Regions from separate parts of the Shewanella sp. SR43-8 genome, predicted to be linked through region 1. Evidence: predicted binding sites of a transcription regulator. Region 1 holds the regulator's gene; the other holds the start of a gene.
What was found. Region 1 encodes LexA, which represses DNA repair genes until DNA is damaged. Its sites were predicted from a motif close to TACTGTATNNNNATACAGTA; they were not measured.
Positions count from the first base shown of each region.

Region 2: the regulator LexA is predicted to act here: its motif matches at 9,560-9,579, upstream of H5114_RS16320 (DNA topoisomerase III).

Region 1 covers NZ_JACJDX010000008.1:85,087-101,373, forward strand. Annotated here, with positions in the region: gene H5114_RS11735 (SCO family protein) at 1-191, opposite strand, end outside; gene cyoE (heme o synthase) at 207-1,118, opposite strand; gene H5114_RS11745 (heme A synthase) at 1,132-2,112, opposite strand; gene H5114_RS11750 (hypothetical protein) at 2,112-2,663, opposite strand; gene H5114_RS11755 (SURF1 family protein) at 2,721-3,464, opposite strand; gene H5114_RS11760 (DUF2909 family protein) at 3,490-3,708, shown strand; gene H5114_RS11765 (cytochrome c oxidase subunit 3) at 3,716-4,591, opposite strand; gene H5114_RS11770 (cytochrome c oxidase assembly protein) at 4,588-5,151, opposite strand; gene ctaD (cytochrome c oxidase subunit I) at 5,153-6,745, opposite strand; gene coxB (cytochrome c oxidase subunit II) at 6,755-8,344, opposite strand; gene H5114_RS11785 (cell division inhibitor SulA) at 8,740-9,246, opposite strand; gene lexA (transcriptional repressor LexA) at 9,243-9,857, opposite strand; gene plsB (glycerol-3-phosphate 1-O-acyltransferase PlsB) at 10,122-12,545, shown strand; gene mtr (tryptophan permease) at 12,545-13,801, shown strand; gene H5114_RS11805 (hypothetical protein) at 14,073-14,345, shown strand; gene H5114_RS11810 (cytosolic protein) at 15,178-15,516, opposite strand; gene H5114_RS11815 (hypothetical protein) at 15,939-16,287, shown strand, end outside.
Region 2 covers NZ_JACJDX010000012.1:135,344-151,630, reverse strand. Annotated here, with positions in the region: gene H5114_RS16355 (FimV/HubP family polar landmark protein) at 1-2,975, shown strand, start outside; gene truA (tRNA pseudouridine(38-40) synthase TruA) at 3,104-3,889, shown strand; gene folC (bifunctional tetrahydrofolate synthase/dihydrofolate synthase) at 3,979-5,256, shown strand; gene H5114_RS16340 (SPOR domain-containing protein) at 5,328-5,942, shown strand; gene H5114_RS16335 (CvpA family protein) at 6,095-6,583, shown strand; gene purF (amidophosphoribosyltransferase) at 6,617-8,131, shown strand; gene H5114_RS16325 (tRNA (adenine(22)-N(1))-methyltransferase TrmK) at 8,692-9,456, opposite strand; gene H5114_RS16320 (DNA topoisomerase III) at 9,634-11,601, shown strand; gene H5114_RS16315 (ATP-binding cassette domain-containing protein) at 12,132-13,601, shown strand; gene H5114_RS16310 (nitroreductase family protein) at 14,034-14,690, shown strand; gene H5114_RS16305 (alpha/beta fold hydrolase) at 15,059-16,287, opposite strand, start outside.

The DNA of each region.
Region 1 (16,287 bases):
TTACCTTGTAATGATTGGTTATTGAAGGTGTTGCCGTACTGGTCTGCTAATGTAAATGGTGCTAATGCTCGCTGTTGTTCAAATACATAACTGGTTGCCAGTACCATAGGTTCTGTTTGCATCTTTTGGTAAGCAACACCTCCGCCTATGGCTAATAATATCAGCCCTAATGCTATGATTATTTTCAATATATTTCCTTTTCTAGGTTAAGTGTTTACCCAAAAATAATGGTCTACTAATAGAACAATAAATAACACCATTAAATGATAAATTGAGAATTTAAACACCTGCATCGACAGTTCTGGATAATCATGAAACTTTAACTGCCACGCTTTATAGATAAAGCCACAACTGAGTAGGGTAGAGCCGACCAAATAGATTGGACCACACATACCGACTAAAACAGGCAGTAAACAGGCAATGGCGAGTAAAATAGTGTAAAGCAAAATACAGGTTTTGGTAAATTCTACCCCGTGCGTTACGGGGAGCATTGGAATATCAACTTTGGCATATTCTTTACGACGGTGAATCGCTAACGCCCAAAAATGCGGTGGGGTCCAAGTGAAGATAATAATCACAAGTAATAGGGCGTAACCATGCATTTCATTGGTTATCGCGGTCCAGCCAAGTAATGGTGGCATAGCGCCTGCTAATCCGCCGATAACGATATTTTGTGAAGTTGCTCGTTTAAGGTAAGCGGTATATACCAAGGCGTAGCCGATTAAACTGGCAAACGTCAGCCAAGCGGTTAGGGGATTGACTAAGGCATACAGTACCACAAAGCCTAAGGCTCCGAGAGACACCGCAAATGCAGCCGCTTTAGTTGTCGATATTTTACCTTTGGGTAAAGGTCGGTTGTAAGTGCGGGCCATCAAGCCATCAATTTTGCGATCGATTAAATGATTAAATGCTGCCGCTGCCCCCGCCATCATTGCAATGCCTGCCATACCAGCAACTAAAGGTTGCAGCGGCACTATGCCCGGTACCGATAAACACATGCCAACCAATACGGTAAGTAGCATAAGTGCAACTACTTTTGGTTTGGTCATTTCAAAATAAGCGCGCCATTGTAGGGTTAATTTAGGTTGAACCTGACTAATAGTAAGAGGTTTTGTCATGGTCGATCCTCGCTTATGCTTTACGCCACAGGGCGTAATTAATAAAGACTAAGGTAAGCAGCAATAAGGCTGCACCTGCATTGTGTGATACCGCGATGCCCAAAGGTAAATTCATCACCACATTGCTAATACCCAGTCCGACTTGGGTGATTACCAATAACAGTAATAAGTAACCACTGTTTCGCATTACATGTGATTGTGCATAACGTAATTTTAGCGCTAGTAGGATCAATGTTATGGCAGTAACAACGGCCCAAACTCTATGACTGACATGAATGGTCATTCGAGTTGCATAGTCTAATACCCCAAATTCAAAACTAGGATGATCGCCTTGGAACGGTGAAAAAGCATCGGCAATACGTAAGTTATCGACCCAGTTACCTTCGCAAATGGGTAACGAAGTACAGGCTAGAGCCGCGTAATTCGATGAGGTCCAGCCGCCGAGTACAATTTGAATGACTAATACTCCTAGACTGACTAAAGCTAACGGAACCAGTTTGCGGGCATAAGTATCACCTCCTGGGATCCGTAATGGCTTAAGCCTAAGGTACAGCAGTAGTAACAAGGCAAATAGACTAAAACCGCCAATAAGATGTGCCATCACCACAATAGGCATTAGTTTCATTGTGACAGTCCACATGCCAAGCGCTGCTTGAAATACAATTAAGACGGCTATAAAACTGGGGAGTTTTTTCGGTGCATGAGGTTGTTTAAGGCACAATACAAGGATAGCTAATACCATTAATCCTAATGCACCGGCGATGTAGCGATGGATCATTTCAAGCCATGCTTTTTCTGGCTCTATGGTCATTTGTGGAAAATGCGTTTCGATTTTTGCTAAGTCATGGCTTGCACTGGGTACTGCTAAATGGCCATAACATCCAGGCCAATCAGGGCAACCCAGTCCGGCATCAGATAAGCGTGTGTAAGCCCCCATTAAAATGACCGCTAAGGTAAATACCAAGGTAAATTTTATCAGCCGATTAATGGTCATTAGCCCACCCTCGATAATTTAAGCATTTTGCGTAAATCAGCAATCATGGCTTTACCTTGGGCAATATTGGCGTCGTGGCCAATCACATTGTCATATTGCATCACCAGGCTGCCAAGAGGATCGACAATGATCAGCTGTTGTTCAGTCAACAATGTTGCAAGTGCCTCATTGGCATTGACTTGATCAAAACCGATATTCAATTGTTTGAGTATCTTGGTGTCGCTGTGATTATTCACCACTATGATCGGGATAACGCGATCTCTATCTTTGCCTAGTGCGATATAGCTCTGGTGTAAAATATACAGACGTTCTTGACACTGCTCGTTACACTGCTCGGGGAGAAAAAAAAGTACCTGCCAAATATGTGGTTTAGGGTTTTCCATGGCTAAGTTGGCATAACTCACTTCGGGATTGATCAGTGCCCCCTTGTTCGTCGCCGCACCATTATAGAGTTCTAGGCTTAGCACTAACTTGGCTATTGCAACCGGTAAAATAAACACCAGCAGTAATACGATTAGCGCTTTATTGCTCTTTTTCGGTAGGGAGTTCATTCCATCTCCTCTTTATCATATTGATATTATTGTTAAGTTATTTATTCACGACGAGAGTTAACGTCGATATTGTCGATATGCTATCCAGCTCATTAATCCTAAAAATACTCCTGCCATAGTGAACCATTGCAAGGCATAACCTTGATGCTTCTGCGCCGATAATGGGATCGGCACCCAAGGTTGCGGTAAGTTGTAGCGCGGGACATTTTCTGGTTGTAGCACTACAGGTATTAGCGAATGTTCTAACATGTCAGCTAATGCTGCAGTGTTGATGTTTTGAAAACGTATTGGCGCATCGGCGCGTTGTTCAGCATCTAACTGATCACTAAATGGATTGGTTTGTTTTTGATATACCCGTCCATAGAGGGTGTAGTAGCGTATTTCTAGTGGTTCAAGTTGAGGCAATATTCGACGGTCTTTGTTGGCTGCAACAAAACCTAGTTCAACGAGTATCCAAGGCTGCTCTGGGGTTATTTCAAACACTTGGTAAGCTAAATATCCCACTTGCCCCTGATACACCTGATTGTCTAACAGCATTATTGTGTTATTAACGGGTTTTGCCAAAATCGATAAGCGGTAACCTGTGAGCAATGCCGCCTCTGACTCAGACCCAGTGGGTAACTTTGATAAATTAACCAGTGCTAACATTGCCTCATAATTGAGTGCATGCTGCTGTTGGCGCACAAGTAATGTGCTTTGCCACTCTTGTTTAAACGCTGCCCGTGATAATTGCCACAATCCTAACTTGACCAATAAGCCAAACACGACCAAAGTAATCATTACAAATAACACCCGAGACACACCCACACTCCTAAAAGGATTGCCTGTGACAACACCTTTCATTGTTAAGTTAGTTTTAGTCTCGTTGCTTGTATTCATATTATTTAACTTAGCTAGAGCCTTATTTATTATGGTTAAAGGGCAGCATCAACAATCAATGAGCCATTATCTTGGTCGTAGAGTGTTATTTTCTGTTGTCGTGATTGTGGTGCTGCTGGTGGCCTTAGGGCTAGGCTACATTCAACCTAACCCCAGACCTTATTAGTGCTGATTTACAGCACATAAACAAAAATGAATAAGCATAGCCAAACCACATCAACGAAGTGCCAATACCAACTACCCGCTTGAAATGCGAAATGTTTGTCGGGGGTAAAGTGACCCTTGATAATTCTGAGTAATAAAATAATCAAGAACAGGGTACCAATCGTCACGTGCATACCGTGAAATCCGGTTAACAAAAAGAAGGTGTTACCGTACACTCCTGAAGACAGGGTTAGGCCCATTTCTTGATAGGCATGGCTGTATTCTTCGACCTGTAAACTGAGAAACGCAATCCCCAAAATCACCGTTAACGCTAACCAGATGATCAACGGTTTACGATTGGCTTTTTCGAGATTGATGTGGGAAAAATGCAAGGTAACCGATGAGGTTAACAGGATGATGGTGTTGATTAATGGTAAACCCGTCCATGGCATCGCCTCGGTTGCGCTACCATCAGGTGTTTTCACCAAAGGCCAAATTGCTTCAAAGGCAGGCCACAGTACCTCATGAGTCATGGCATTGTTCGATGCGCCACCAAGCCAAGGTACTGAAATCATACGTGCATAAAATAATGCGCCAAAAAAAGCCCCAAAAAACATAATTTCTGAAAAAATAAACCAGCTCATTCCTTGCCTAAATGAACGATCCATTTGTGGTGAGTAAAGTCCTGCCATTGATTCATCAATAACTGTTTTAAACCAACCAAAAATCATAAAGATAATCACGGCAAAACCAGTGATTAATATGTAACTTCCTGAGGTTTTTTCAGTGGCTAATTGTTGTACATAAGTGCCTGCGCCAAATGCAATTAAAAATAAGCCTATAGCACCGATTATCGGCCAAGCACTCTGGTTTGGCACATAATAAGTTTGATACTTTGTGGTCATTTTGCTGCTCCTTGCTCTACGACGATCGTCTGTTTATCGGTGATGTCATAGAGGGTATAAGAGAGAGTCAATGTATTAATAGACGCGGGTAAATCCGGGTCCACGTAGAAAATCAATGGTAATTCTGCTGTTGCTGATGCAGCCAAGGGTTGTTGGTTAAAGCAAAAACATTCCGTTTTATTGAAGTACGCCGCTCCTTGTCCAGGTGATACTGAAGGGATTGCTTGGCCTACTGTGTCGTGTGCAGACAGGTTTTTAACCAAAAATTGTGCGTGAGTGAGCTCACCAGGATGCACGCTTATTTGGTTAACTTTAGGGCTAAATTCCCATGGCATATCTGACTGAACTTGGGTCACAAATTCAATGGTAACGGTACGGCTTTTATCAACCACTACCGCTTCATAGCTACTGGCGCTATTTTGGGTTTTGCCATTAATCCCCAATGTATCGCAGAGCACGTCATAAAGCGGTACCAATGCAAAACCAAACCCAAACATACCAATTGATCCAGCAATCAGCATGATTAATAACTTACGATTTGATTTTGTTGGCTGTGTCATCTCATTTTATCTCCGGCGGAGTGGTAAACGAGTGATATGGCGCTGGACTGGCAATGGTCCATTCCAAACCTTCTGCAGCTTCCCAAGGGTTATCGCCAGCCGGTTTGCCACCTTTGATACATTTGAGCACCACAGCGAGAAAAATAAACTGCGATAAACCAAATGCAAATCCACCAATCGAAACAATTTGATTCACATCGGCAAACTGTACTGCGTAATCTGGGATTCGACGAGGCATACCCGCCAAGCCCAAAAAGTGCATTGGGAAAAACAGCACGTTGACAGAGATCACTGAGCACCAAAAATGCCACTTGCCTAAGGTTTCGTTGTACATATTACCGGTCCATTTTGGCAGCCAATAATATGCCGCCGCCATAATGGAAAATATCGCCCCAGTCACCAGCACATAATGAAAATGCGCCACTACAAAGTAAGTGTCGTGATACTGAAAGTCAGCAGGGGTGATTGCCAGCATCAAACCGGAAAAGCCACCAATGGTAAACAGAATGATAAACGCCACCGCAAATAGCATTGGTGTTTCAAATGTCATCGAACCGCGCCACATGGTAGCAACCCAATTAAACACCTTAACCCCGGTGGGAACCGCAATTAGCATGGTGCAATACATGAAAAACAACTCGGCGAATACCGGCATGCCTGTGGTAAACATATGATGTGCCCATACTAAGAACGACAGCACAGCAATACTGGCAGTAGCGTAAACCATAGAGGAATAGCCAAACAATTTCTTGCGGCTAAAGGTCGGTATAATGGCTGAGATAATGCCGAATGAGGGTAAAATCATGATGTAAACTTCTGGGTGACCGAAGAACCAGAAAATATGCTGGAACATCACTGGGTCACCGCCACCTGCAGCATCGAAAAAGCTGGTACCGAAAAACTTGTCGGTTAACACCATAGTCACTGCGCCTGCGAGCACTGGCATCACCGCAATTAATAAAAAGGCAGTAATTAACCAAGTCCACACAAACAAAGGCAGTTTCATCCATGTCATGCCAGGAGCGCGCAAGTTAACAATGGTTACGATAACGTTAATCGCGCCCATTATCGAGCTGATACCCATGATATGGATGGCGAATACAAATAGAGCGGTGCTATCAGGGCTATAAGTGGTTGATAGCGGTGCGTAGAATGTCCAACCAAAGTTAGGACCACCGCCTTCCATGAATAGCGAACTGAGTAATATGGTAAACGCGAACGGTAAAATCCAAAAGCTCCAATTATTCATCCGCGGTAAAGCCATGTCTGGTGCACCGATCATCATTGGAATTAACCAGTTAGCTAATCCGGTAAAAGCCGGCATCACTGCGCCAAATACCATGATAAGACCATGAACCGTGGTCATTTGATTAAAAAAGTTAGGTTCTACTAGCTGTAATCCAGGCTGAAATAACTCTGCCCGAATGACCATTGCCATGGCGCCACCAGTGAGAAACATAATAAAACTAAACCATAAGTACAGCGAACCGATATCTTTATGATTAGTTGTGAGTAGCCAGCGCATGAGCCCTTTCGGCGCTCCGTGATGATCATCATGAGCGGTAGCTAGTGTATCGTGCGTTGTTGTGCTCATTGTCTTCCCCTACTGTCCATGGCTAGCGACATCGGCAGGTTGCACCGCCTCGCCAGAATTATTGCCCCACGCATTGCGCTCATAAGTAATCACCGCGGCCATCTTTTGTGGGCTAAGTTGACTACTAAATGCCTGCATCGCGGTGCCTGCTTTACCGTGCATAACGATATCGATATGTCCGCTAACCGGTCCGGTAACCACAGGGCTGCCAATAAGTGAAGGGAAAGCGCCTGGCAAACCAGCACCAGAGGCTTGATGACATGCGGCGCAAGTGGTGGCATAAACCTGCTCACCTTCTGTGATTAATTGCTCCAAGGTTAAGGTCGGCAGATCTTCAATGGCAACAACCTCTGGTGTTACAGCCTTTGCGATGGTTTCAAGAGCCTGAGTCGCTTTTTCTGTCGCAGTATTGGTGCTCTCAGTTGCTGTTGCGGCCATTGTGCTTTCAGTCTTATTTGCTTCAGTACTTGCTTCATTGCCGCCAGAGAAATTACTCACATCAGCAGCTTGAACAACATCACCGGTATTATTGCCCCAAGCATTACGCTCAAAGGTAATCACTGCGGCAATCTCTTGGGCGGTAAGTTGCTTGGCAAAGGCTTGCATTGCGGTTCCTAGTTTACCGTTTAAGACGATGTTGAGGTGACCTGCAACAGGGCCTTTTATGATAGGACTGCCAATTAGTGATGGGAATACACCTGGAAGGCCCGCACCATTAGGTTGGTGACAAGCGGCGCAACGAGCAAGATAGATCTGTTCGCCTTGGGTGGTTAACTCTTCAAGAGATAAGGTTTGTGACAGTGATGCAGCCGCCGCAGCAGCGGCATTACTGGCCAGTTGCTTTTGCTCTACTAACCAATTATCAAAATCTGTCTCTGATAATGCTTGCACCACAATTGGCATAAATCCATGGTCTTTACCGCACAATTCGGCACATTGGCCACGATAAATTCCGGGCTTATCAATGCGGGTCCATGCTTCATTAATAAAGCCTGGATTGGCATCTTTTTTAACCGCAAAAGCCGGAACCCACCATGAGTGGATCACATCATCTGATGTCATTAAAAAACGCACTTTTTGGTTAATGGGCAGTACGAGTGGTTTATCGACTTCAAGAAGATAATGCTCTCCTTTAGTCTCTATGCCATCGATTTGATCTCTGGGGGTCGATAATGTGCTGTAAAATTCGATGTCTTTATCAAAATAGCTGTAATGCCATTTCCACTGCGACCCAGTAATTTTGATGGTGAGATCCGCATTGCTGGGATCTTCCATGGCAATTAAGGTTTTAGTGGCTGGAATAGCCATGGCGATTAAGATGATGAAAGGAATGACGGTCCAAGCTATTTCCACTTTAGTACTTTCGTGAAAATTTGCCGCAACAGCGCCTTTTGATTTGCGATGGTAAATCATTGAATAAATCATGATCCCAAACACCACTAACCCAATGGCACAACAGATATAAAGTATCGTCATGTGGAGGCCATAAACCTTACCACTGATATCTGTCACGCCTTGAGTCATGTTGAGGGACATTTCTGATGCCCCAAGCGGAAGTGCTATAAACACCACCAGTAAACAATACCACCATTGCTTCACAAGACTGCTCCTCTGTTCATTGCAAATAGCAATTACAAAGAAAAGTCACACAGTAATTCTCTGCTCTATGCAAACTTTTCGGTTCCCGAAAAAAGTTTGATGACCTCAAAGTACCTTGGTGGCAGTAAACAGGTTGTTTACGGTTTTATTATTAGCGGTGCACCACGCTTGTACCTACTACAGAACTTATCAATATTGAGTTGGCTCATTTGTCTGAAAGTAATCTTAATCACTGTCATTCACGTCCAATTAAAGATGAATAATATTTCATCCTTGGGAACAACATTAGCTGTAGATTAAACATTGATCAAGATCACTTTGTTGGCTAATTGACTGAAAAAAGATGAAAAAAAGCCCTGAATTCAATACAGGGCTTGGTAAGTAAGGGTTAATGCTTAGTGAAATGAGCAAAAATTACTTGTTCCATTTATTAATGTAGGGCTAACAAGTTGATGTTTGTGAGGTAAGTGAGCATTCACATCCTCAATTACCACACCTAAAGCCCGTGCACTTTTAGCCACAATTTCTAATCGACGACTATCACGAGCGTCAAGTGAGCTTGTCCAAGTGACGACAGCACTTGATGTTCCACTGGTAAGCGCTTTTTCCATCGCCCATAAGGTTTCGACTTCGTCTTTAGTGTGCACCAGTAAAATACGGTCCATTCTCACGCCAGCATTTGCCAGCATATGTTTATAGCCAATGTGTGGTGGGCTAATTAACACAATCCATCGACCTTGTTGGCTCAATGTGGCGAGTTGACTACACAACTGGCTCAACTCAGCTTCACCTTGGGTGACTGTTTGTAATGTGCGAATGGTTTGGTTGCCATGCAATTCTGTTTCAGCTAAATCTACCCATAAGCCTGGGTGACGTGGCGCGATGCCCATTAGTTTGTTCATAACCAATCTCCATTACGGATAACGCCAACGGCAAGCCCTTCGATGGTTAGGCTTTGGCAACTTAAATCAACTTTAATCGGGGTGTAATCGTCATTTTCTGCGTGCAGATAAATCACATTACCTTTTTGTTCAAATCGTTTTACGGTGACGTCATCATCAACACGCGCTACTACAACTTGGCCATTACGTGCTTGTTGCATTTTATGAACCGCGAGTAAATCGCCTTCTAAAATACCGATGTTCTTCATGCTGTCACCACGAACGCGCAACAGAAAGTCTGCGGCAGGTTTAAACATGCTCGGGTCGACTTGATAATACTGTTCAACGTGTTCTTGAGCCAAAATAGGCTCACCAGCTGCAACTTGTCCAATCAGAGGCAAACCGGTTTCAATCTGTTCTTCATGAGGTAAGCGAATACCTCGAGAGGTTCCAGGCATGATCTCGATAAAGCCTTTTTTGGCTAATGCTTTTAAATGCTCTTCGGCAGCATTAGCACTTTTAAAGCCAAGACGTTTCGCAATTTCAGCACGAGTGGGTGGCATACCTGTTTCGGCGATATTGTTTTTAATTAAGTCTAATATTTCTGCTTGGCGCGGCGTTAACGGTCTCATGATGATTCCTGTCTTTTTATACAGTGACTGTCATTATATACAGTGTTTGTGTTCGTGCAAGTATTAACCAACTATTTTTTGTGTTTTATTGGCTTTTTGTAACTTAAATAAATGTTTTTATTAGTTATTATATATGTTTTATCTTGCACTATGTCTTAAAGTGAGAGCTTACACGTAAAGATAAGTCGGCCAGATAGTGTAAGCAGGGTGGTTTCTGGTATCCTATACGACAATATTACAATGGCTTATGTTGCGAAAATAACCATGTCAAAACCAGATTCAATATTTTTACAAGCATTAAAATGGGTTCAGAAATGGATGGTACAGACCATTGTGGTGCCCCATGATCCGTTTGATGACCTCAATATAGATCCGACCAAGCCCTTGGTTTATTTGATGAAAACGGAATCTATTAGTGATATTGCCGCCTTGAGCGAAATCACTGAAGGATTTGGTATGCCAAGTCCTTATGAGCCGTTACAGCTTGATGGTTTAAGAGTGCCTCGAGTGGTGTGTTTAGAGGGGCGTAAACCTCTATTTGGTAAACGTGAAAGTGGTGAGAAGTTCCTTAATTATTTTACCCGTTTATTATCGCTTCATAGTGAGAATGCTGACCTTGATATTCAATTAGTGCCAGTTTGTCTTTATTGGGGACGTACTCCTGGTAAGGAAGAAGACAGCATGACAGCGGCTGTTTTTGAAAGAGAAAACCCAACTTGGTTACGTAAGTGGCTGATGATTTTATTTTTAGGGCGACATAATTTTGTGCAGTTTTCTAATGCGTTATCGCTGCGCCATATGGCTGATGAGCATGGTACAGACAAAAGAATTGCGCATAAATTAACTCGTGTCGCGCGAGTACATTTCCGTCGCCAACGTAAAGTTATGACAGGGCCACAATTACCTAATCGTCAAATGCTATTTGCCTCTTTATTAAAGTCAGATTCAATTAAAAAGGCTATTGAAGAAGAAGCAGTCAACAAAAAAGTATCTCCTGAAAAAGCTCGTGAAACTGCGATTGAATACCTCGATGAAATTGCCGCAGACTATTCAGATAGTTTAGTGCGCATTGCCGAGCGTTTTCTCACTTGGTTATGGAATAAATTATATAGCGGTATCAATATCAAAGGTGCTGAACAGGTAAGACAGCTTCACCATGATGGCCATGAAATTGTCTATGTGCCTTGTCATCGCAGCCATATGGATTACTTGTTGCTGTCATACATTTTGTATTATCAGGGTATGGTTCCGCCGCATATTGCGGCCGGTATTAACTTGAACTTTTGGCCTGCAGGGCCAATGTTCCGCCGTGGTGGAGCATTCTTCATCCGCCGCAGCTTTAATGGTAATAAACTGTATACCGCAGTATTTCGTGAGTATTTAGATCAGTTATTTGCTAAAGGTTATTCGGTTGAGTATTTCACCGAAGGTGGGCGTTCGCGTACAGGGCGTTTACTTGCGCCTAAAACCGGCATGTTGGCAATGACCATAAACAGTGTACTTCGCGGCATAGAGCGCCCAGTGACGTTAGTGCCAGTGTATTTAGGTTATGATCATGTGATGGAAGTGGCCACTTATCACAAAGAGTTAAGCGGCAAGAAAAAGAAAAAAGAATCTGTTTGGCAGTTATTTGGTGCGCTGCGTAAACTCGGCAACTTTGGCCAAGGTTATGTTAATTTTGGTGAGCCGATTAACTTACAGCACTTCTTAAATCAACAAGCGCCAGAATGGCGTAGCGAACTGGCGAAAGAGCCTGATCAAAAACCATCGTGGTTTACTCCATCGGTTAATTTACTCGCTAACCGCGTGATGACCAATATTAACGGTGCTGCCGCCGCGAGCTCGGTAACATTAACCAGTTTAGTGTTATTAGCCTCAGAGCAAAATGCATTAGAAAGAAGTCAGTTAGAACGCCAACTTGATCTGTATTTAGCCTTATTGAAAACCGTACCTTATACCGATTACGCATCGGTCGCCGAGGGTGATGGTAAGTCGATTGTTGATCATTGTTTGTCGTTAAATAAGTTTGTTAGTACCAAAGATTCTATTGGTGAGATTATTTCTGTTGATGAAAAAATTGCCATCACCATGAGTTATTACCGTAATAATATTATTCATGTAATGGCGATACCGTCATTAATTGCCAGTTGTTTATTGCGCTATGATGACTGCGATCGCGCGCGCATTCATGCCATCGTGATGGATTTTTATCCATTGTTGAAAGCAGAGTTATTTATGGGCATTGATGATGTGCCTAAATATGTTGATGGCGTTTTAGACTTTATGCTTGAGCAAGGTTTGTTGAGCGACAATGATAACTTTGTCATCACGCCTCGTCATATTACCCAAGTATTACTTCTGGCTGAAACGATCAGTGAGACCTTGCAGCGTTATGCCATTATCTTTAATTTACTGGCGATAAAGCCTGAGCTTGAACGTTCTGCTCTTGAAACCGACAGTCACTTGTTGGCCCAACGACTAGGCGCACTTCACGGGATTACCGCTCCAGAGTTTTATGACAAAAAACTGTATAACACCTTGAGTGTTAAGTTAAAAGAACTAGGTTACTTATGCAGTGTTGAACATCGTGACGAAGTGATCAGAATTCGAGATCATGCCAACAAGTTACTGAGTTCGTCAGTGAAACAAACCATAGTAGACAGTGTGGATGCGGAGCACGGACAATAATGGCAAACCATATGAATGCGGCCAAGCATCGCACTAGTGGTAAGTCAGTATTGGGTGGGGCGATGATCATTGCTGGCACTACAGTGGGTGCGGGAATGTTTTCCTTGCCAGTTGTTGGTGCAGGGATGTGGTTTGGTTACTCAATAGCGATGTTGCTCGGCGTCTGGTTTTGCATGCTAATGTCGGGTTTGCTGTTATTAGAAGCTAACTTGCATTTTGAACCCGGTGACAGTTTCGATACCTTAACTCGAGTAACCCTAGGGCAGTTTTGGCGAGTCATTAACGGCGTCTCTATAGCCTTTGTGTTGTACATTTTAACTTATGCCTATATCAGTGGTGGCGGATCGATTGTTAATCACAGTTTATCGGCATTGGGTGTCAGTCTACCTCAGAGTGTGGCAGGGTTAGTGTTTGCCGTGGTGCTGGCGCTAGTGGTATTTGTCAGTACTAAAGCGGTTGATCGCATTACCACCATCATGCTTGGTGGCATGGTCATTACCTTCTTCTTGGCCATTGGTAATTTATTGATCGATATCGATACCGTGAAACTGGTATCACCCGATGGTGAGTCGCGTTACTTACCTTATCTGCTCGCTGCGATTCCTTTTGGCTTAGCCAGTTTTGGTTATCACGGTAACGTACCCAGTTTAGTTAAATATTACGGTAAAGATGCTAAAACCATTGTTAAGGCTATCATTAGCGGAACCACAATCGCATTAGTGATTTATGTGTGTTGGTTAGTGGCAACTATGGGTAATATTCAGCGCAGCCAGTTTGCCGATGTTATTGCCCAAGGCGGTAATATTGGGGTGTTAGTTGCAGCGTTGTCAGGGGTTATTGCCAGCCAATGGCTTGATAGCATGTTGACCCTGTTTGCCAATCTTGCCGTGGCATCATCATTTTTAGGTGTCACATTAGGTCTGTTTGACTACCTTGCAGATCTATTTGGTTTTGATGATTCGCGCACCGGACGGATTAAAACTGCAGCGGTTACGTTTATCCCGCCAACAATATTGGGCTTGCTGTTTCCGAATGGGTTTATCCTCGCCATTGGTTTTGCTGCACTTGCAGCCACCATATGGGCTGTGATTGTTCCAGCTTTGCTGGCTTATAAAGTGAGGCAGCAGTACCCCCATTATGTCGGCTTTAAGGTGCCAGGCGGAACGCCACTGATTGTGCTTGTGGTGTTGTTTGGGATAGTGACCGCAACATGTCACTTACTGGCAATGGCAGATATCTTACCGGTATTTAAATAACCACAACTTGTTATAATCGAATCATAATTATTCAGAAAGTCTTCGTTTGAAGGCTTTTTTGTTTGTGGCTATTCTGGCTGATATTTAACAACCAATGGTATGTTGGTCAATAAGCTATTTGCTGGCATGATAGCAATAACCATATCCGTCAATTGGATGGTTTATGTTGCCGTTGATGACGCTGATACTTCAATTGCAAAGCGCTATTTTGGGCATAATCGTGGTATCTGTAATAGATACTCATTAAGTGTATTTAGGCAAGGATGAGCAAATGACACAGAATAACACCCAAGCTGAGTTGGCTAGAATTCATCGCAGTATGATGATAGTCGCCTTAATTGATTTCCCTGGAGCACTGTTGTTTGGTCTCGGAATTTACGGTTTAGTTGCCGGATTTGACCAAGATTTTTTACCTATACTCGCTAACCAAGCTGTCATTGTTAATGTCATGTTGCTTTTAGGTGCTGTGATTATGGCTTGGGGCATGTTTCGCATGGTAATGCTTGCTCGTGAAAAGCAACTCATATTACAACAACGTAAGTGAGATATTGATTAACTCAACTTATTTGGTTCGGTTAAGTTTGATTGATCACATGATTTAATTGCTACTCACTACCTGCTGCAAGTGTGCTACAGGATAGCGAATGTCGCGATTACAAAGATGTGATAGAGCGGCTTAGTGTTGACTTACTTTTGTCCGTTTCTAAGTCAAGAAAACGAACTCGTTGTGCCTAAATTTTGTAGGCCTTCGAATGAAGGTTTGGCATTTTTATGTCTGGTTTAGTGGTGTTTAGCTGAGTGGGTGTTGGTTAAATGGGTTTGAAGCTTGTACCTTCAATGCAGTTAATCACCTGCAGTGAGCTGATGTGTAGATACTGCTTCGGGACGCTTTGCACCATCCATGGCCGCTTAACGAAAACGTCCCTGTTTTCGATACCCTCAGTCGCATCTTCACTGGGTCATTCTATCTCTTCGATTTAGCTTCATTTGGTACGAATGTTAAGTTAAAAACTAACTTGGTTTTGCCCCCAAAGTTTGTAGGCTTTCGAATGAAGGTTTGGCATTTTTATGTTTGGTTTAGTGGTGTTTAGCTGAGTGGGTGTTGGTTAAATGGGTTTGAAGCTTGTACCTTCAATGCAGTTAATCACCTGCAGTGGGCTTATGTGCAGATACTGCTTCGGGACGCTTTGCGCCATCCATGGCCGCTTAACGAAAACATCCCTGTTTTCGATACCCTCAGGCGCATCTATACTGGGTCATTCTATCTCTTCGATTTAGCTTCATTTGCTACGAATGTTAAGTTAACAGCTAACCTGGTTTTGTCCCATTCCTTGCTAGGGATGCCAATTCGCCGATTTCAACTTACTGAATAATTTTCAGTCTATTCGGGTAATAAAGGTTTGCTCGTCATCCACAAAAGCTACAAAGCCGCCGTGATAGATAAATACCCGACCACGCCCCTCAACTAAGCAGGCAAGTTGTGGGTCCAAATCTTCTTCGTTACCCTGTCTTTGATATGTGCCGATATCGGTGATTACGCCGCTGAGAGTAGGCAAATATCTATAAGTTCGCTTTGCTTGATCAACCAGGTTCAATTCGCTGGCGGTAGAGAAGCAAGAGGGTATCGTACCGGCTTCTTCGATAAACATAGTTTTCAGTTCTTCAAAAGCTGTGATCACTAGCCAGTCGATGCCGTTAACATGATGGATAAACATTGAGTTTCTCGGTAATTCTGATGCGGAGATTTTAACATTATCAGGGGTAGAACGTAGTAGAGATTTAGTAATTCTGTGCAATTTACGGTCATTCACTAGGCCACCTTGAAACACGTCTTTGCCCCAAAGCTTGTTAGAGAACATCCAATTTAAACTTTGCTCGAACATAGTTATCGCTAGTTTATGAAAGCACTATTTTGATATTTGTTAACATATCTGCTCTGCATAACGAGTTTGTATTATTCTCAATTATCTAAATTCTTGCTTTTGCCTAGACTAAAAGGTGATTGATTTGGATTATTTAAGCTGATAAGTTACTAAAATCATTAATAATTAAAGCCATTTGGATGTTGTGTTTTGGTGAGCTTCTCAGGATGTTTATCGGAATTCTCGTTAATACGCTGTTAACTGCATGGATTAGCATGGTCAAGTTTCTGAAAGTAATTGCATATGTTCTTATTGGAGGAGTGGTCATAGTTGGCGCATTGCTTTTGTGGTTTGACCGCTCAAAAGATATAGATTTTACCGTTTATCATCCTGATTCTTGGGTTACATGCAACGGAAAGGTCAACAAGGATTCAGTTGAATATGCTCAGCTTACTAAATGGTTACAACTGAATAACTCAAATTGGCAAAACTATGTAGCAACTGCTGCTCCTGGTTATTTTTATAAATCAGACGATATTACGATTCATGTATATAAGCATGGCGTAGTCGTTAATTATTATGACGGTCAAAACTGGTCTCAAGTGCAAAAGTCAGTTGATACAA
Region 2 (16,287 bases), on a different contig from region 1:
TAAACATTTCGTCGCTTGAAGAAGATTTACAGTTATTACGCGAAAAATTTGATGCCCTAAGTTTAGAAAATAAAAAACTCGTAGATCAAGGCGAGAATGCTGCGCCCGTTATTGAGGAGCCGACTGACTTTTGGCGCAGCTTAATGGACAACACTATGTTGCTGATCTTGGCTGCATCGGTGCCGCTTTTGGCGATATTTGGACTTATATTTTGGTTACTCAGTCGCCGGAGTAAGAAGTCTCAGCAGTCTGAGGCAAATACAGAAGCTCAAGCCGAGAAAGCGCTCGATCCAACACAGGCAGCTGACGACTCTGACGATATAGTGGTTCATTTAGATACTGATGATGAAGAGTCGATTGATGATTTATTGGATTTAGATAGCGTTGATTTACAGCCTGAAGTCCAAATGAGCGGTGATGCTGAGATGGACATGGCTTCAGATATGTTCATTGATGAAAAAGTGCCTGAAGATGAGGGCACTTCTTTAGATGATTTATGGGCTGAAGCCATGGATGATCAAGATTCTGATCTGCCACCGCTTGAAGATGACGATGATCTAGACAGTCTGCTTGCTGGGTTAGATGATGATCCTGATCAATCCCTAGATTCTACCGGGTCAGAGGATGATATAAACAGCTTATTAGCTGAGCTAGATGCTGACGACATTGTAAATAATGACACTGATGCTTTAGATGCAGCTGCCGAAGATGACATTGATTCGTTATTAGCTGAATTTGATATGCCAGCAGAGTCGGTTGCTGCAGCTGCTGCTGTAAAACCTCAGCAATCAACTGCCGAAGATGACATTGACTCTTTATTAGCTGAATTTGATATGCCGGCTGAGTCTGATGATGCTGATAAACCCATTATGGCGGATAGCGCCGAAGATGATATTGATTCGTTATTGGCCGAATTTGATCTGCCAGCTGAGTCTGATGCTGCACCTGCAGCAAGTAAACCCGAAGCGGCCACAGCCGAAGATGATATCGATTCGTTATTGGCTGAATTTGATCTGCCAGCTGAGTCTGATGCTGCGCCTGCACAGAGTAAACCCGAAGCGGCCACCGCCGAAGATGATATCGATTCATTATTGGCTGAATTTGATCTGCCAGCTGAGTCTGATGCTGCGCCTGCAGAGAGTAAACCCGAAGCGGTCAAAGCCGAAGATGATATCGATTCATTATTAGCTGAATTTGATATGCCGGCTGAGCCTGATGCTGCGCCTGCAGAGAGTAAACCCGAAGCGGCCACAGCCGAGGATGATATCGATTCATTGTTAGCTGAATTTGATATGCCTGGCGAGTCTGGTGATACGCCTGCTGAATCGGATGAGACTATATCTGCAGATGACGCTATATCCACAGATGACACCAATGATAATGCTGACGAGCTGCTTGCTGGCTTATCTGCCACCAAAGATGAGAGTGATCAAGACGGTTCGCAAGATAGCGGCGATAACCGTGCTGAAGCAGACGAATTGGCACCTCTTACCAGCGATTCAGTTGACAATGATGATGACATTGCCGCGTTAATTGCTGCTGAGTTACAAGACGATGCAGATGACCAGGATGAACAGAGCAGCGATGAAGATATTGATTCATTATTGGCGAGCTTAAATGAACCGGTTATTGATTCTACATTTGCCGAAGAAGATGATGATTTAGCGGCGCAAATTGCTGCAGAATTAACTGATGAAGATATCACTGATGCTGATGACGATAATGAAACCAGTGATGATGACATCGATGCATTGTTAGCTAGCCTTAATGACCCGGTTATTGAATCTGATAACATTGATAAGGACAATGCTGCGCTACAAGCACAAATTGCCGCTGAGTTAGAGGATGATACCGCTGCTGAAGAACTTGTAGCCGATGATGAATCTATCGATGATGATATTAATGCTCTATTGGCCAGCTTTGAAGAGAAAGCAACCGACGATTCACCTTCTGCCACTGATGCTGAGAGCTCAACATCTGTCGAAGAAGCTCTTGAAGATAATGAATTATTTGACGAGTTTGACCAATATCTTACTGAAACTGAAACCGATTTAGCTTCAACAGACGATGATGTTGAAGATAACCAAGCTCCTGCGGCAGCAGAACCCAAAGTTGATACTGCAATCGACAGCGAAGAGGAAGATAACAGCTGGTTGGAAGCTGAACTTGAGGCGGCATTAGCATCAAGCAGCGCGACTGACCGCGATGTTGATAGCGATACCGAGGTTGAGCCAGAGCCTGCTACTAAAATAGCGGCAGAGACAGATGATGATGGTCTTGAGGCATTGTTGGCTCAAATGGACGATGACGATACGCCGCCATCGGTCGCGCAAAATAAGGCCAATAAAGATTCTGGTTTCTTTAATGATCTTAAATCGAGCAAACCTAAACCTGAGTTATTAGATTGGGAAAGTGATTTACTTAATGCGGTAGAGTCAGCGGCTGATGAAAAAGAAGTCGATGAGCCACAGGTAAGTGATGATGATTTATTGGCAGCATTTTCACAGTCATTAAAAGATGATGACAATGATGATGACTATAGCTCTGAAGACGATTATATCCTTAGCGATAACAACTTAACGGTTGATGAAGCATTAGCGGCACTTGACGAAAAAGAACGTAGCAAATCTTCAGCATATAAAGCCAGTGATGATGACTTAATGCGTTTTGAACGTGAAAACGGCTACATTGATATTGATAAATTGTTGAACGATGCAGATGAAGATGACGATAAAACAGATCAATATAAAGACGTTAGTGTTGATATGGGCTCTGTAAACTCGTTAATCGGCAATCCAGATATGGTTGATGTTGATGATGAAGAAAACTCTGTTAATGCCAAACTTGATTTAGCCAGGGCATACATTGAAATTGAAGATCAAGACAGTGCTCGAGCATTATTAAAAGAAGTGCAAATCGACGGTAATGAACGTCAACAATTAGAAGCTAAGAATTTGATTAACAGTTTCAGTTAACCCACTAAATGAGGTCTCATAGGCTTAAAATACAGGCTTATGTTGACCATATAAAAGCAAACGGCGCAGATACATGCGCCGTTTTTTTGTGATAAACTGCGCGCCATTATTGAGTAGAGGATATAGGCATGCGGGTCGCGTTAGGTGTTGAGTATGATGGTAGTGGGTTTTGTGGGTGGCAGCGCCAACTCGATGTCGATTCAGTGCAAGCCCAGATTGAGAAAGCGTTAAGTTATGTGGCTAACGAGCCTATAACAGTATCGTGTGCTGGACGAACTGACACCGGAGTACATGGTACTGGGCAAGTGGTGCATTTTGACACCAATGTGCAACGTCCAATGACGGCGTGGACACAAGGCGTTAATGCTAATTTACCCAACAGTGTAGCGGTGAGATGGGCAAAAGAAGTTGATGACAGTTTTCATGCCAGATACAGTGCATTGGCCAGACGCTATCGTTATGTTATTTATAATCATAAGCTACGCCCTGGTATTCTCAGTGCCGGAGTGAGTCATTATCACGGCGATATTGATGAAAAATTGATGCATCAAGCTGCGCAACTTTTTGTTGGTGAACACGATTTTACCAGTTTTAGAGCGCTGCATTGCCAATCTAAAACCCCATTTCGTAACGTGCATCAAGTCAATGTGACTCGCCAAGGCATGTACATCATGGTCGATATTCAAGCTAATGCATTTTTACACCACATGGTGCGTAATATTGTGGGTTCATTGTTACAAATCGGTTTAGGTAATCAACCTATCGAGTGGATCTCTGAACTGTTAGCTCTGAAAAATCGCAAGCAAGCTGCTGCGACGGCTAAACCTAATGGATTGTATTTAGTCGATGTGACTTACCCAGAGCAATATCAACTGCCTAAGTTGTCTCTTGGGCCATTGTTTATGCTCGACTAAAGTGATGTTAGTCATTTTTGAGTTGTTAAACCCAGAGTATATTACTGCAACACCTGCTAAGGTTTGCATACGTTAAATGGTATTGAATTATGTCAATCGCGTCTGAAATTACTGTTCCTAATCAACAATCAAGCTTAAATCAATGGCTGGATTATTTACTGGCTATTCATCCTAGTGAAATTGATATGGGATTAACTCGAGTGAGCGCTGTTGCTAGGCGTCTTGAGGTGATTGATTTGGCTCCTGCTAAAGTGATTACTGTAGCCGGTACCAATGGTAAAGGCACCACCTGCGCCATGCTCGCGTCGATTTTACGCCAAGCTGATTTGTCGGTGGGTGTTTACAGCTCACCGCATTTACTGCACTACAATGAACGAGTACAGATTAATCAGCAAGACGCCAGTGATGCCTCTCTTATTGAAGCCTTTTGTGCCATTGAGGCCGCTCGTGGTGATATTTCATTAACCTTTTTTGAATATGCTACCTTAGCCGGTTTATATTTATTTAAAGCTGCTAAAGTCGATGTGATTATTCTTGAAGTGGGCTTAGGGGGCAGGTTAGATGCCACCAATATGATTGATTCCACCGCCACGATCCTTACCTCTATTGATCTTGATCATCAAGAATATTTAGGTGATACCCGTGAACTGGTTGGCAGAGAAAAAGCCGGTGTGTTTCGCCCCGATTGCCTGGCCATTGTTGGTGAACCCGATTTGCCGATGAGCGTCACTGAATATGCGCATCAAATAGGGACTACACTTTATCGTGTTGGTCATGAGTTTGATTACCATAAAGACCAGAGCCATTCAGACCAATGGCATTTTACATCGATGCAACAAACATATTCAGGGCTGAGTGTACCAAAGCTACCACTGGCCAATGCGGCGAGTGTTGTAGCCTTGCTAAGCCATATTTGGCCGCACATTAGTCAGCAGCAGATTAACCAAGGTTTGCAGCAAGCTCAACTCGCTGGACGATTAGAGCAAGTCAGTGAGCAACCATTAGTACTCTTAGATGTGGCACATAATCCCCATGCGGCCAGATATTTAGCCCAGCAATTGCAGGCGTATCAAGGTCGTCGTATTGTAGCCTTGTGTGGCATGCTTAAAGATAAAGATATTACGTCAGTATTAGCGACATTAGCCGAGCAAATTAGTCACTGGAACTTCGTCAGTTTAGATATTCCACGTGGCGCATCAGCGCAAGCTCTGCGTCAAGCATTGCCTAATGATGCATGCCGTGACCGTGCCAGTGAGTTTGTTGATATCAGCAGTGCATGGCACGCGATCCAAACGACAGTGAAAGCCGATGATGTGGTCATTGTATTTGGCTCTTTTTATACTGTCGCAGGGTTTAAATTGTTATAAACACTATTTGTTTAAGACGTCGTTTTTAGAAATCATCATAAACGTCATTTGGTTAAAGAAGGGAATTAGCTTTGAATCGTCAATTTCAAAATCGTTTGGTAGGAACCATAGTACTCGTGGCCTTGGGAGTGATTTTTTTACCTGATTTATTAGACGGTAAAAAAGCTCAGGTTGTTGAGGAATTCACTGAAATTCCTTTACGACCAGCTAGATTAACAGCTCCAAATCGCCCTAATTCTGCTGAAAAAGTAGAAGAGTTCCAAGTATTAACGATTGCAGAACCACAAGACCTTAGCAACGATATTGTGGCATTAGGTGAAGAGGAAGCAACCAAAGAACCAGCTAAAGAAGTGGCTCAAGTAGTTGAAAAGCCTGCTGTGGTTAAAACGGTCAAAAAACCTCAAGTCCAGGTAGCGAATAAAACCTCTGCACCGATTACCGCAGGCTTTACGCTGCAGTTAGGCGGTTTTAATAATATTACTAATGTAAAAGCGTTGATTATTCAACTGCGTAAAGCCGGATTTACGGCTTACACACTGCCTAAAACACCTGTCGAGGGGAAACTCACCCGAGTGTTCGTTGGCCCTGAAGTATCAGAAGATAAACTTAAAGCTCGTCAGCAACCTATATTCAAATTAACCGGATTAAAAGGCAAAATCGTTGCCTATAATCCACAAGAACAATAACCTATTCAGACGGTATTTTGCTTGGGTGATTAATATTTACAATTTGATTGTTCTTAATCACGCAAGAATAATTTGTACAATCAGAGGTGAGAAACATCTCTGTCTCTGTTAGAATCCCGCCGTCTTGAACCCTATACCGGATCCCCATCTTCATGGTTTGGATTGATTACGCAATTATTATCGTCATCGGGTTATCAACTGTAATCAGTTTGATCCGCGGATTTGCCAAAGAAGCCATGTCTCTTGTGGTTTGGTTTGCTGCATTCTTTATCGCTAGCCAGTTTTACCTCGATCTTGCTGCTCATTTAACCCAAATGCAGGACGAGTTAGTCAGAAACGGTGTGGCGATTGCTATTCTTTTTATCATTACCCTGATCTTAGGGGCACTCGTTAATTATTTACTCGGCCAGCTAGTGGCCAAAACAGGCTTATCGGGCACAGACCGAGTGTTAGGCCTGTGTTTTGGTGCCATTCGTGGCGCGTTGATCGTTAGTGCTTTACTGTTTTTCATGGATGCGTTTACAGCATTTCCAGATTCTAAATGGTGGCACGATTCTGTACTTGTACCTGAATTTGGTGTGGTTATTCAGTGGTTTTTTAACTATCTGGAAAACACGTCAAGCTTTGTACCCCAAATATAAACATAAAACACTTTACAGTGAGGAACCTTACCCATGTGTGGTATCGTCGGAATAGTAGGAAAATCAACAGTTAATCAGACCATTTATGATGCGCTAACTGTGCTTCAACATCGTGGTCAAGACGCAGCAGGTATTGTGACTGTTGACATGAATGCGTTTCGTTTACGTAAAGCAAACGGCTTAGTCAAAGATGTGTTTGAGCCTAAACATATGCAGCGTTTACAAGGCAATGCCGGTATTGGACATGTTCGTTATCCTACTGCTGGTAGCTCGAGTGCATCAGAAGCTCAACCGTTTTATGTTAACTCGCCATTTGGTATTTCGTTAGCACATAACGGTAACTTGACTAATACGATTGAACTGGCTGAAAGCCTAGTGACAAAGCGTCGTCATGTTAATACTACTTCTGACTCCGAAATCTTGTTAAACCTGTTAGCCGATGAGTTACAAGAAACGCGCAGTTTAACCTTAAGTGCTGATGAAGTGTTTGATGCTGTTGCCAAAGTGCATGCGCAAACCCGCGGTGCTTACGCTGTAGTGGCCATGATCATCGGTCAAGGTTTAGTTGCATTTCGTGACCCATTTGGTATCCGTCCATTGGTACTTGGTAAACATGAAACGCCTACCGGCACTGAATATATGGTTGCTTCAGAAAGTGTTGCTTTAGACGCAGTTGGCTTTGAAGTGATGCGTGACGTGGCACCTGGCGAAGCTATTTATATTTCACTTGATGGGCAATTATTTACCCGTCAATGTGCTGCAGACCCAAGCTATGCTCCGTGTATTTTTGAATTCGTGTATTTTGCACGTCCTGATTCGAGCATTGATAAAGTGTCTGTTTATGCTAGCCGTGTAAACATGGGTGCTAAGTTGGGCGAAAAGATTAAGAAAGAATGGGAAGATCATGACATTGATGTGGTGATTCCTATTCCTGAAACCTCGTGTGATATTGCCTTAGAAATTGCCCGTTGCATGGATCTACCGTATCGCCAAGGTTTTGTTAAAAACCGCTATATTGGTCGTACGTTTATCATGCCTGGTCAGCAAGAACGTAAAAAATCAGTTCGTCGTAAATTGAATGCGATTAACACTGAATTTAAAGGCAAAAACGTACTATTAGTTGATGACTCAATAGTACGTGGTACTACGTCTGAGCAGATCATTGAAATGGCGCGTGAAGCTGGAGCAAAGAAAGTGTACTTTGCATCAGCAGCTCCTGAAATCCGTTTCCCGAATGTCTATGGTATTGATATGCCGACCTCAAATGAGCTTATTGCTCATGGTCGTGATGCTGACGAAATTGCTAAAATCATTGGTGCCGATGGCATTATTTTCCAAGACTTAAGCGACTTAATTGAAGCCGTAAGAATGGAAAATCCAGAGATTAAGCGTTTTGAAACATCAGTGTTTGATGGTCATTACATTACTAATGACGTTGACCAAGCTTACTTGGACCATTTAACACAATTACGTAATGATGATGCCAAAGCTAACCGCTCAAAAGACATTGGAACTAACTTAGAAATGCACAACGAGTGTCATCCATAAGCTAGCCAGGTTTTCATAACCATAAAAAACCAGCATGAAAAATGCTGGTTTTTTTATGTCCGCTTTAAACACTCGATAACAAGGGATAACAAGATAGATATCTCGATACTAGGTCGCTTTGCGGCTAGAGGCTATAAAAGCGATAAAGAACGATAGCAAGCGAGCGCTGAGCAAATGCCTAGATGCTAGGTCGCTTCGCGGCTAGAGGCTGTAAGAGCGATAAAGATCGATGACAAGTGATAACCTGAGAATATAAACGCATCGGATTTAAGGGCTCGCTTTCAAATATGACCATCCAGCAATATTGTCTACGCCTTCAATCAGATAGCGATTGCTATCACCGCAACCAGATATGATTATTACAGCATCAATCAGATATCGATTGCTTTCATCATCAAACGAATATGTCTGCTACACCTTCAATCAGATATCGATTACTTTCATCGTCAAACGAATATGTCTGCTACTCCTTCAATCAGATAGCGATTGCTTTTATCGTCAACCAGATATGATTCCTTTTACCGTCATCCCGGTAATGCTTTTGAGCCGGGATCCAGCGTCTAAAATAGCGCCGTACACTCGGAGGTCGACGTCCGTTCTTTACGCTCGACTTGTGCTTTAATTGCTAGATAATCTTGCAACGCCTGTGATGCTTTTTGCGGATTCGACAGGGTTATTTTTTGATAGTGAGTCAGCACTTTGTGTAAATATCGTATAGCAATATTGCGCTCGTGGTCATTGTTACATTGCCAAAATTTATCGCCCACAGCGCTAATCTTAGTGGTAGAACTATCACTTTCACTATCACCTGCTATTCGTGATGATGGACTGTCACGCCTCACATAGATAATTTCATAAAAGCGGCGATTTTCTTCAATCAGTTTTTCATCAATTAAACGGCAATCAAGTTCAATGAGTTGTTGGCGAAGTTCGTACTGGTGATGGACCGGACACAAGATAAAATCAATTTGACGGTTAGGGTGCAATTGGCAAAGTGTATTCACTAACTCGATCATCAAATCTCCGCCAATACCAGCAATGATCACTAATGGGGTTTGCTCGTCTTGCTCCAGAGGTATCGCTGACACATCGACACAATGTACTTGCCATTGATTGGCAGTTTGCAATGGGTAAAAAAGTTCAAGCTTAGCGGTTAGCTGCTGCATTAATGCCGGCACAATATCGACAAAATGGATCGTGTTTGCTGCATGCCTATCAAGTAATGCCGCACCAAGAAATCCATGGTCGCAACAACAATCCCAAATATGGCTATAACCCACGGGGATCATACTGTTGATTTGTGCTAAACGCTGGCCGAGTTTCATCTGTTCATCGTATTTGGGATTTAAGCTGCGTATTGTAATATTTTGACGATATAAGTGGTGAATTATTTCGTATTTGCAGCTTGGCGTATTTAGCGCTAATCTATACTGTAAATTTATACAGTTAAGCGGTGCAATCGAGTTTTATCTAATTGAACTTTAGCGCCCTAATAATGGATTATGATTCTATATATTGCTGAAAAACCCAGTCTCGGTCGTGCTATTGCCGATGTTCTGCCAAAACCACATAAAAAAGGTGATGGCTTTATCACTGCCGCCAATGGTGATTGCGTGTCATGGTGTATTGGCCATTTATTGGAGCAAGCCGAACCTGATGCTTACGATGATGCATTTAAATCATGGAAGCTCGAACATTTGCCCATAGTGCCACAAACGTGGAAGCTCATGCCTAAAACCAAAACTCGCAGTCAACTTACTGTGTTGCGTAAACTGGTTAAGCAAGCCTCAGCAATCATTAATGCTGGCGATCCAGACCGTGAAGGGCAGTTGCTGGTGGATGAAGTGATTGTTTATTTAGGCGTCAAGGGTGACAAGCTCAATCAAGTTCAGCGACTATTAATTAGTGATTTAAATCCACAAGCAGTCAAACGTGCGTTAGGGCAGTTACGCAGTAATCGTGAGTTTATTCCTTTATCGACTTCTGCATTAGCCCGCAGCCGCGCTGATTGGCTATATGGCATGAACATGACTCGTGCTTATACCATTCAAGGGCGCAAAGTGGGTTACCAAGGTGTGTTGTCTGTTGGCCGAGTGCAAACGCCTTTGCTTGGCTTAGTGGTGCGCCGCGATGATGAGATTGCCAATTTCAAGCCAAAGTCTTTTTATGAAGTGCTGGCCCATCTGGTTACCGAGCAGCAACAAACCTTTACCGCCAAATGGCAACCGAGTGAAGCCTGCCAACCCTACATGGATGAAGATGGCAGAGTGTTAGCCAAAGGCTTAGCTGAAAATGTCGTTGCTCGTATTAATGGTCAACCAGCGCAAGTGACTAAACTTGAAGCCAAAGATAAGCGCCAAAACCCACCATTACCCTACAGCTTATCAGCATTGCAAATAGACGCAGCTAAACGTTTTGGCCTCTCAGCAAAAGAGGTACTTGATACTTGCCAAAGTTTGTATGAGCGTCATAAATTAATTACCTATCCGCGTTCAGACAGTCGCTATTTACCTAAAGATCAACATGCTTTGGCAACAAAAGTATTGGACGCGGTACTCAAAGGTGCTGCTGCATTAGTTGATGGTTGTGATGCTCCAAATCCCAAGCTTAAGTCTAAAGCTTGGGATGACAGTAAAGTCGATGCTCACCATGCCATTATACCCACAGAGAAAGTTGCTAATTTTTCATCGTTATCCAGTAACGAAGCCAAGTTATATCAACACGTTGCGAGGCAGTATTTAGCCCAGTTTTACCCAGCTTATATGTATGCTGAAACCGCTGTGGAAGTGACTATTGCTGGAGGCTTGTTTACCACTAAAGCGCGTCGAGACAAAAGCTTAGGCTGGAAACAACTGTATAAGCGGGCGACCACAGTAAATCAAGCGAGTTCTGATTCTAGTTCAACTAGCAGCGATGACGATAACGACGACACGGTACAATCATTACCGCCGCTGGTTAAAGGGCAAATACTCCAATGTGAGCGTGGTGAATTACTAGAAAAAATGACTCAAGCGCCGAAGCATTTTACCGACGCGACATTATTAGGCGCGATGACTGGCATTAGCCGTTATGTGACAAACAGCGATATTAAGAAAATTCTTAAAGAAACTGATGGCTTAGGCACTGAAGCGACTCGTGCTGGGATTATTGAATTACTGTTTAAGCGCGGTTATTTAGTTCGCCAAGGTAAATCAATACTGGCCACACCTGTGGGTGTTGGTTTGATCCGCAGTTTACCTGAATCTGCAACCACACCAGACATGACCGCATTATGGGAAAACAGCCTCGATGCCATCAGTCAAAAAAGGCTTAAGTATGATGCATTTATGCAGCCATTACTCAGCCAATTAGATAACCTAATTACCCAAGCATCGAGTCAGTTACCTTCTGCATTACAAGGTGTTGCCAGCAGTGCACCAAAGCGCAGCTTTAAAAAGCCATATAAAAAGAAAACTAAAGCGAAAAATTAACAGGGTGGCAAGCGATGAAAATTGTTAAGAGGGATGATGACAGGCAAACTTACCCAGGCTAGTCGCCTTGGCCAGACTAGGTTGGTGACGACATGTTTTAAAACAGTCAGGTGTCAAAGAAAGATTATTGCCAGTAACCTATTCACATCTTCTCAGAAGTAGAGGGCAAGCTTGAGTAGGCAAAATACAAGTTTGAAGAGCAATGAACACGATACAGCAAGATGATGCTAACCAGGCTGATTTTATGTTTTATGAAATCTGGCCGAGCCGTGAATTATGCCAAGTCTCTATGCAGACTTAGTATTAAGCTGATTATGTAGCAATGGCAGAGGGGCGATAATTGAATCTACGCTAATGAAATGGCCGTTTTCGTGAATAATCGTCAGTGTGATCAACTGAAGTGATTTTAATCGCAAAGTAGAACCAAAATGTTCTACTTTTTTTGTCGATTTTTTTAAGACTCCTGTGAGACACTCAGAAGATAAACTCTGGTGAAGAATCAGTATTAATAGACAGGGATAATCGCCACAATGGAAATTCGGTTTACTCAGCTGCAATGCCGTTCGTCTAGTGTCACCATGAACATTGAAGATTGGCTTATTGAATCACAACAATCTTGGGGCGTGTTTAGTACCGAAGGTGATTTAGGCGCCATATTGGGCCAGTTATTGACTCAGCAAGCACAAGATAACGCTTTGGCCTATTCAGGCATACTATCGGGTGTTGACTACTCGCAGGTCGCTTTGGTGTCACTGCATGAACAGCAGCTGTTACTCGAACAGATTCTTGAGCAAGATGACAGCGAGGCTTTAGGCTACATCGACCCTAATACTAGCGTTTATGGGGTGATCTTTACCCAATGTGATGATCACGCACTGACAAAGCGCTTATTAGAACAGCTGGATCTCACTCGGTTAAGCGATAGCCAGTTTACTCAGCTTTCTACCGGTGAAAGTCGCCGGGTCATGCTGGCCCGTGCTGTGGCAACCCAAGTGCCATTTTTAGTCCTCGACGAACCTTATGCAGGGCTTGATGTGGGCCATCGACAAGCGTTAAGTCAATATTTACAGCTTTTGTCGCAAACGGTACAAATGCTGGTGGTCGTGTCACGTGAAGAAGATATGCCTGACTGGATTGAGCATGTTGCGATGTTTAATCATGGCGCGTTAGACAGCGTAATGGCTAAGACTGAGTGGGATAATCATCCGCTAATTAGTCAGCTTACGGCGCAATCAGGCCAACAAAGTGAAGATATGTTGGCGCTTATTCGTCGTCACAGACATAAGCCATTATTCGCCAATCCGGTCTTTCAGTTACACAATGGCCGAGTAGCTTACAGTGACAAAGTGATTTTCTCTGGGGTTAATTGGCGCATCGATAATGGCGTACATTGGCAAGTTAAAGGCCCAAATGGTTGTGGTAAAAGTACTTTGCTAGGGCTTATTTTTGGTGATCATCCACAATGTTACAGTAACGACATTGATATTTTTGGTAAAAAAAGAGGCTCAGGCGAGAGTATTTGGGAGATAAAAAAGCATATCGGCATGGTGTCATCAGCGTTGCATTTACAGTACAGAGTTAATTGCAGTGCCTTGGATGTGATTGTATCGGGCTTTTATGACTCGATTGGTTTGTATCAACAACCGACAGCGCAACAGTTAGCTATCGCATCCGAATGGTTAGCCATTTTACACATGAGCCAGTTGAGTAAAACGGCCTTTAGGCAATTAGAATATGGCCAGCAACGCTTGTTGCTCATTGCTCGCGCTATTGTGAAACAGCCCACGTTGTTGATCCTTGACGAGCCTTACCAAGGCTTAGATTACCTAGGCCGAAGATTGATTAAAAATGCCCTTGAACTCATCGCTAAAGAGCACTTGAGCCAATTGTTGTATGTGTCACATTATCAAGAAGATAGCCTTGATAGTATTCAGCACTTTATTGAGTTTGTCGCCGACGAACATCAAGGCGGCTATCGTGCTGTGGTAACTGAAAGCTAATTACTGCATGGCTATTGTTTAAGGCGATGACGCTTATCTAAACAGCTAACATTTGTTGGCTGTTTTTCTTTTTCTGCTTAATGGCAAAACACACTGGATAACCTTGCCATCATGGCACTGTATGCGGCAGCTAAAGTCGCTAGGCGGATTAAGAGTCTGAATGACTTAATACCCGCAGTATATCGCTTCTTTGGGCAGCTTGGTCGAATAGCCTAATCGAACTTTAGTTAGTGATAAAGCTTGAAAACCCCATGTTTTGGCACCATAACCGTCTTATAGTGTATTTACTCAATTTTTTAATATTGTTTTGCTGTTTTATATTGTTCGTATCAAGTCTATTGAGCCAGATTGTAGGTTAATCGATAACATTACGACATGTCGTTTCACTGCTAACTCTTTCTCTGAGTGTTTAAAATTAATATGGAGTCTGACATGACCAACGCTATTATTACTGATTTAGAAAAACGTTACACCGCCAAACGTTATGATGCGACTAAGCGCGTATCACAACAAGATTTAGCCATCATTTATGACGCAATGGTGTTATCACCTTCATCTATTAACTCTCAACCATGGAAATTTATCGTGATTGAAAGTGATCAAGCCAAACAACGCCTACATGACTCTTATGCTAATAAGTTTCAGTTTAACCAACCGCATGCTAAAGCGGCTTCACATACCATATTGTTTGCATATAACCCTAAGTATACCCGTGAAGATTATGCCAAAGTGGTTGATCAAGGCATTATCGATGGCCGTACTAAGCCTAAAGATCGCGAAGCTGCATTTGGTGGATACGCATTTGTTGACTTAAACACTGATGAAGCGGGCAACAATGCGGCATGGACTAAGTCACAAACCTATTTAGCATTAGGTAATACTATGCATGTTTTAGCTCGCCTTGGTATTGATTCTACGCCGATGGAAGGCGTAGACAGTGAGTTGCTAGGTGAAATTTTTGCTGAAGAACTTGGCGGTTATGTGTGTGAAGTTGCATTAGCATTTGGTTATCATCATTCGGATGAAGACTATAACGCTAAGTTACCTAAATCTCGTTTGGCTAAAGAGCAAGTATTACAGGTCGTATAAATAGGCTTTGATATTGATTTTATTCGTTTCAATGTCGAATAAACCTTGGTTAGAAAATATTAACGTTGTAGCGCTTCGCCCACAGAGGATCAACAAGGGGAACACTGCTTGCCCTTGTTGATAACTCCATCAATTCCGCCAAGGTGTTGATCTTCCATATCATAATAACAATCACCTCATAGTCCAGAGAGTACATCTGATGTGAAAAGCCTCTGACGCCGTTATATGTGATAAATAGCATGATGTTACCACAGGGTTCTCATCATGCTATTTCGAACACTTCGGACGGCGACTTTAGGTTTATGGCTTTGTTTTAGTTAATCTTATGCCAGTTTATTTTCATCACACAAACTTGGTTGATTGATGCATTAACGTAAACAATGACCGCGGTTGAGGCTAATAAGCTTATCAAGAATGCGTTCGCCATCCATGCGGATGCCGTTGTGTTCATATTCTGATGTGAGCCAATACTTGAGATTGTTGACTTGCTTAGCGGTTTCTAGGCTGTATTGCATTTCGACAAACATGTCGTTGCTGTAAATAGCGGCTGCTACCGGAACCTTATTATTCGCTAACGTTTCAAGGTCATATAATGCCGGCCAATCTTTCTTAGCCGCGATTAAGTCTGCTGCAGGTTGTAATGGCATTAACGCTTCAAATTGGGCAAACATCCATGGGTAAATCATTTCACCTGTAAACAATAATGGCTTATTCGGACGGTAATTGAATTGTTCAAACTGCGCTCTCACTCGATGGGCCGCCCACGCTGAAGCCTTATGTTGACAGTAAATAGATTCGTGCAATAAAGCAAAAATAGGGTTAGTGCTGTAGTCGAGGAAATGACTAAATTGATGTAAAAATAACGGATTAACATCAATACCGTGGGGTGTTTCGATTAAGGCTTGTTCAAGCAAATAGTAGACCGCTTCTGGCCCTTGTTCCATGCCTAAATTAATCCCTAACAATTGCAACATTTCAACTGTCAGTAATTCGCCTGTGGCTAAGTACACTTTGTTTTGATAAAGGTGGCTGGCTAAGTTATCAACTAAACTGCGGGCATCACTAAAGCGTTTGAAAAAGTCGTTGTTTTTGGCGATGACTCGTTGATATGTCGCTTGATATACTTCATCTGCAGGGCGGCTAAGTGAAGGTATGCCGCCAGTAATGTAGGCTTCTTTTAGGCCTTCAGGCGCAGCAGACAAATAATGCAGCACACAAAAGCCACCAAAGCTTTGGCCTAAAATACTCCAAGGCTGGTCTGGGGATAGTTTGGCTCTAATATATTCTGCATCGCGAATAATGTTGTCGGCACGGAAAAAACTTAAATAATCAGCCTGGTCGGTGGCGTTCATATAACTTAAGCTGGTGGCATTGATTGGGCTTGATAATCCGGTGCCCCGCTGGTCGAGCAATAACACTCTATATTCAGTTAACGCACGTTTTATCCAGCCATTATTGCTGATCGGTCTGACGGCACCAAATCCTGGCCCACCTTGAAAGAATACTAAATAAGGCAGTTTTTTATGTTGGTTTTCAACACTGACTATTTCCCGAGCGAAAACCGTAATCTGTTTACTGGGACTTTGCTGATAATCTA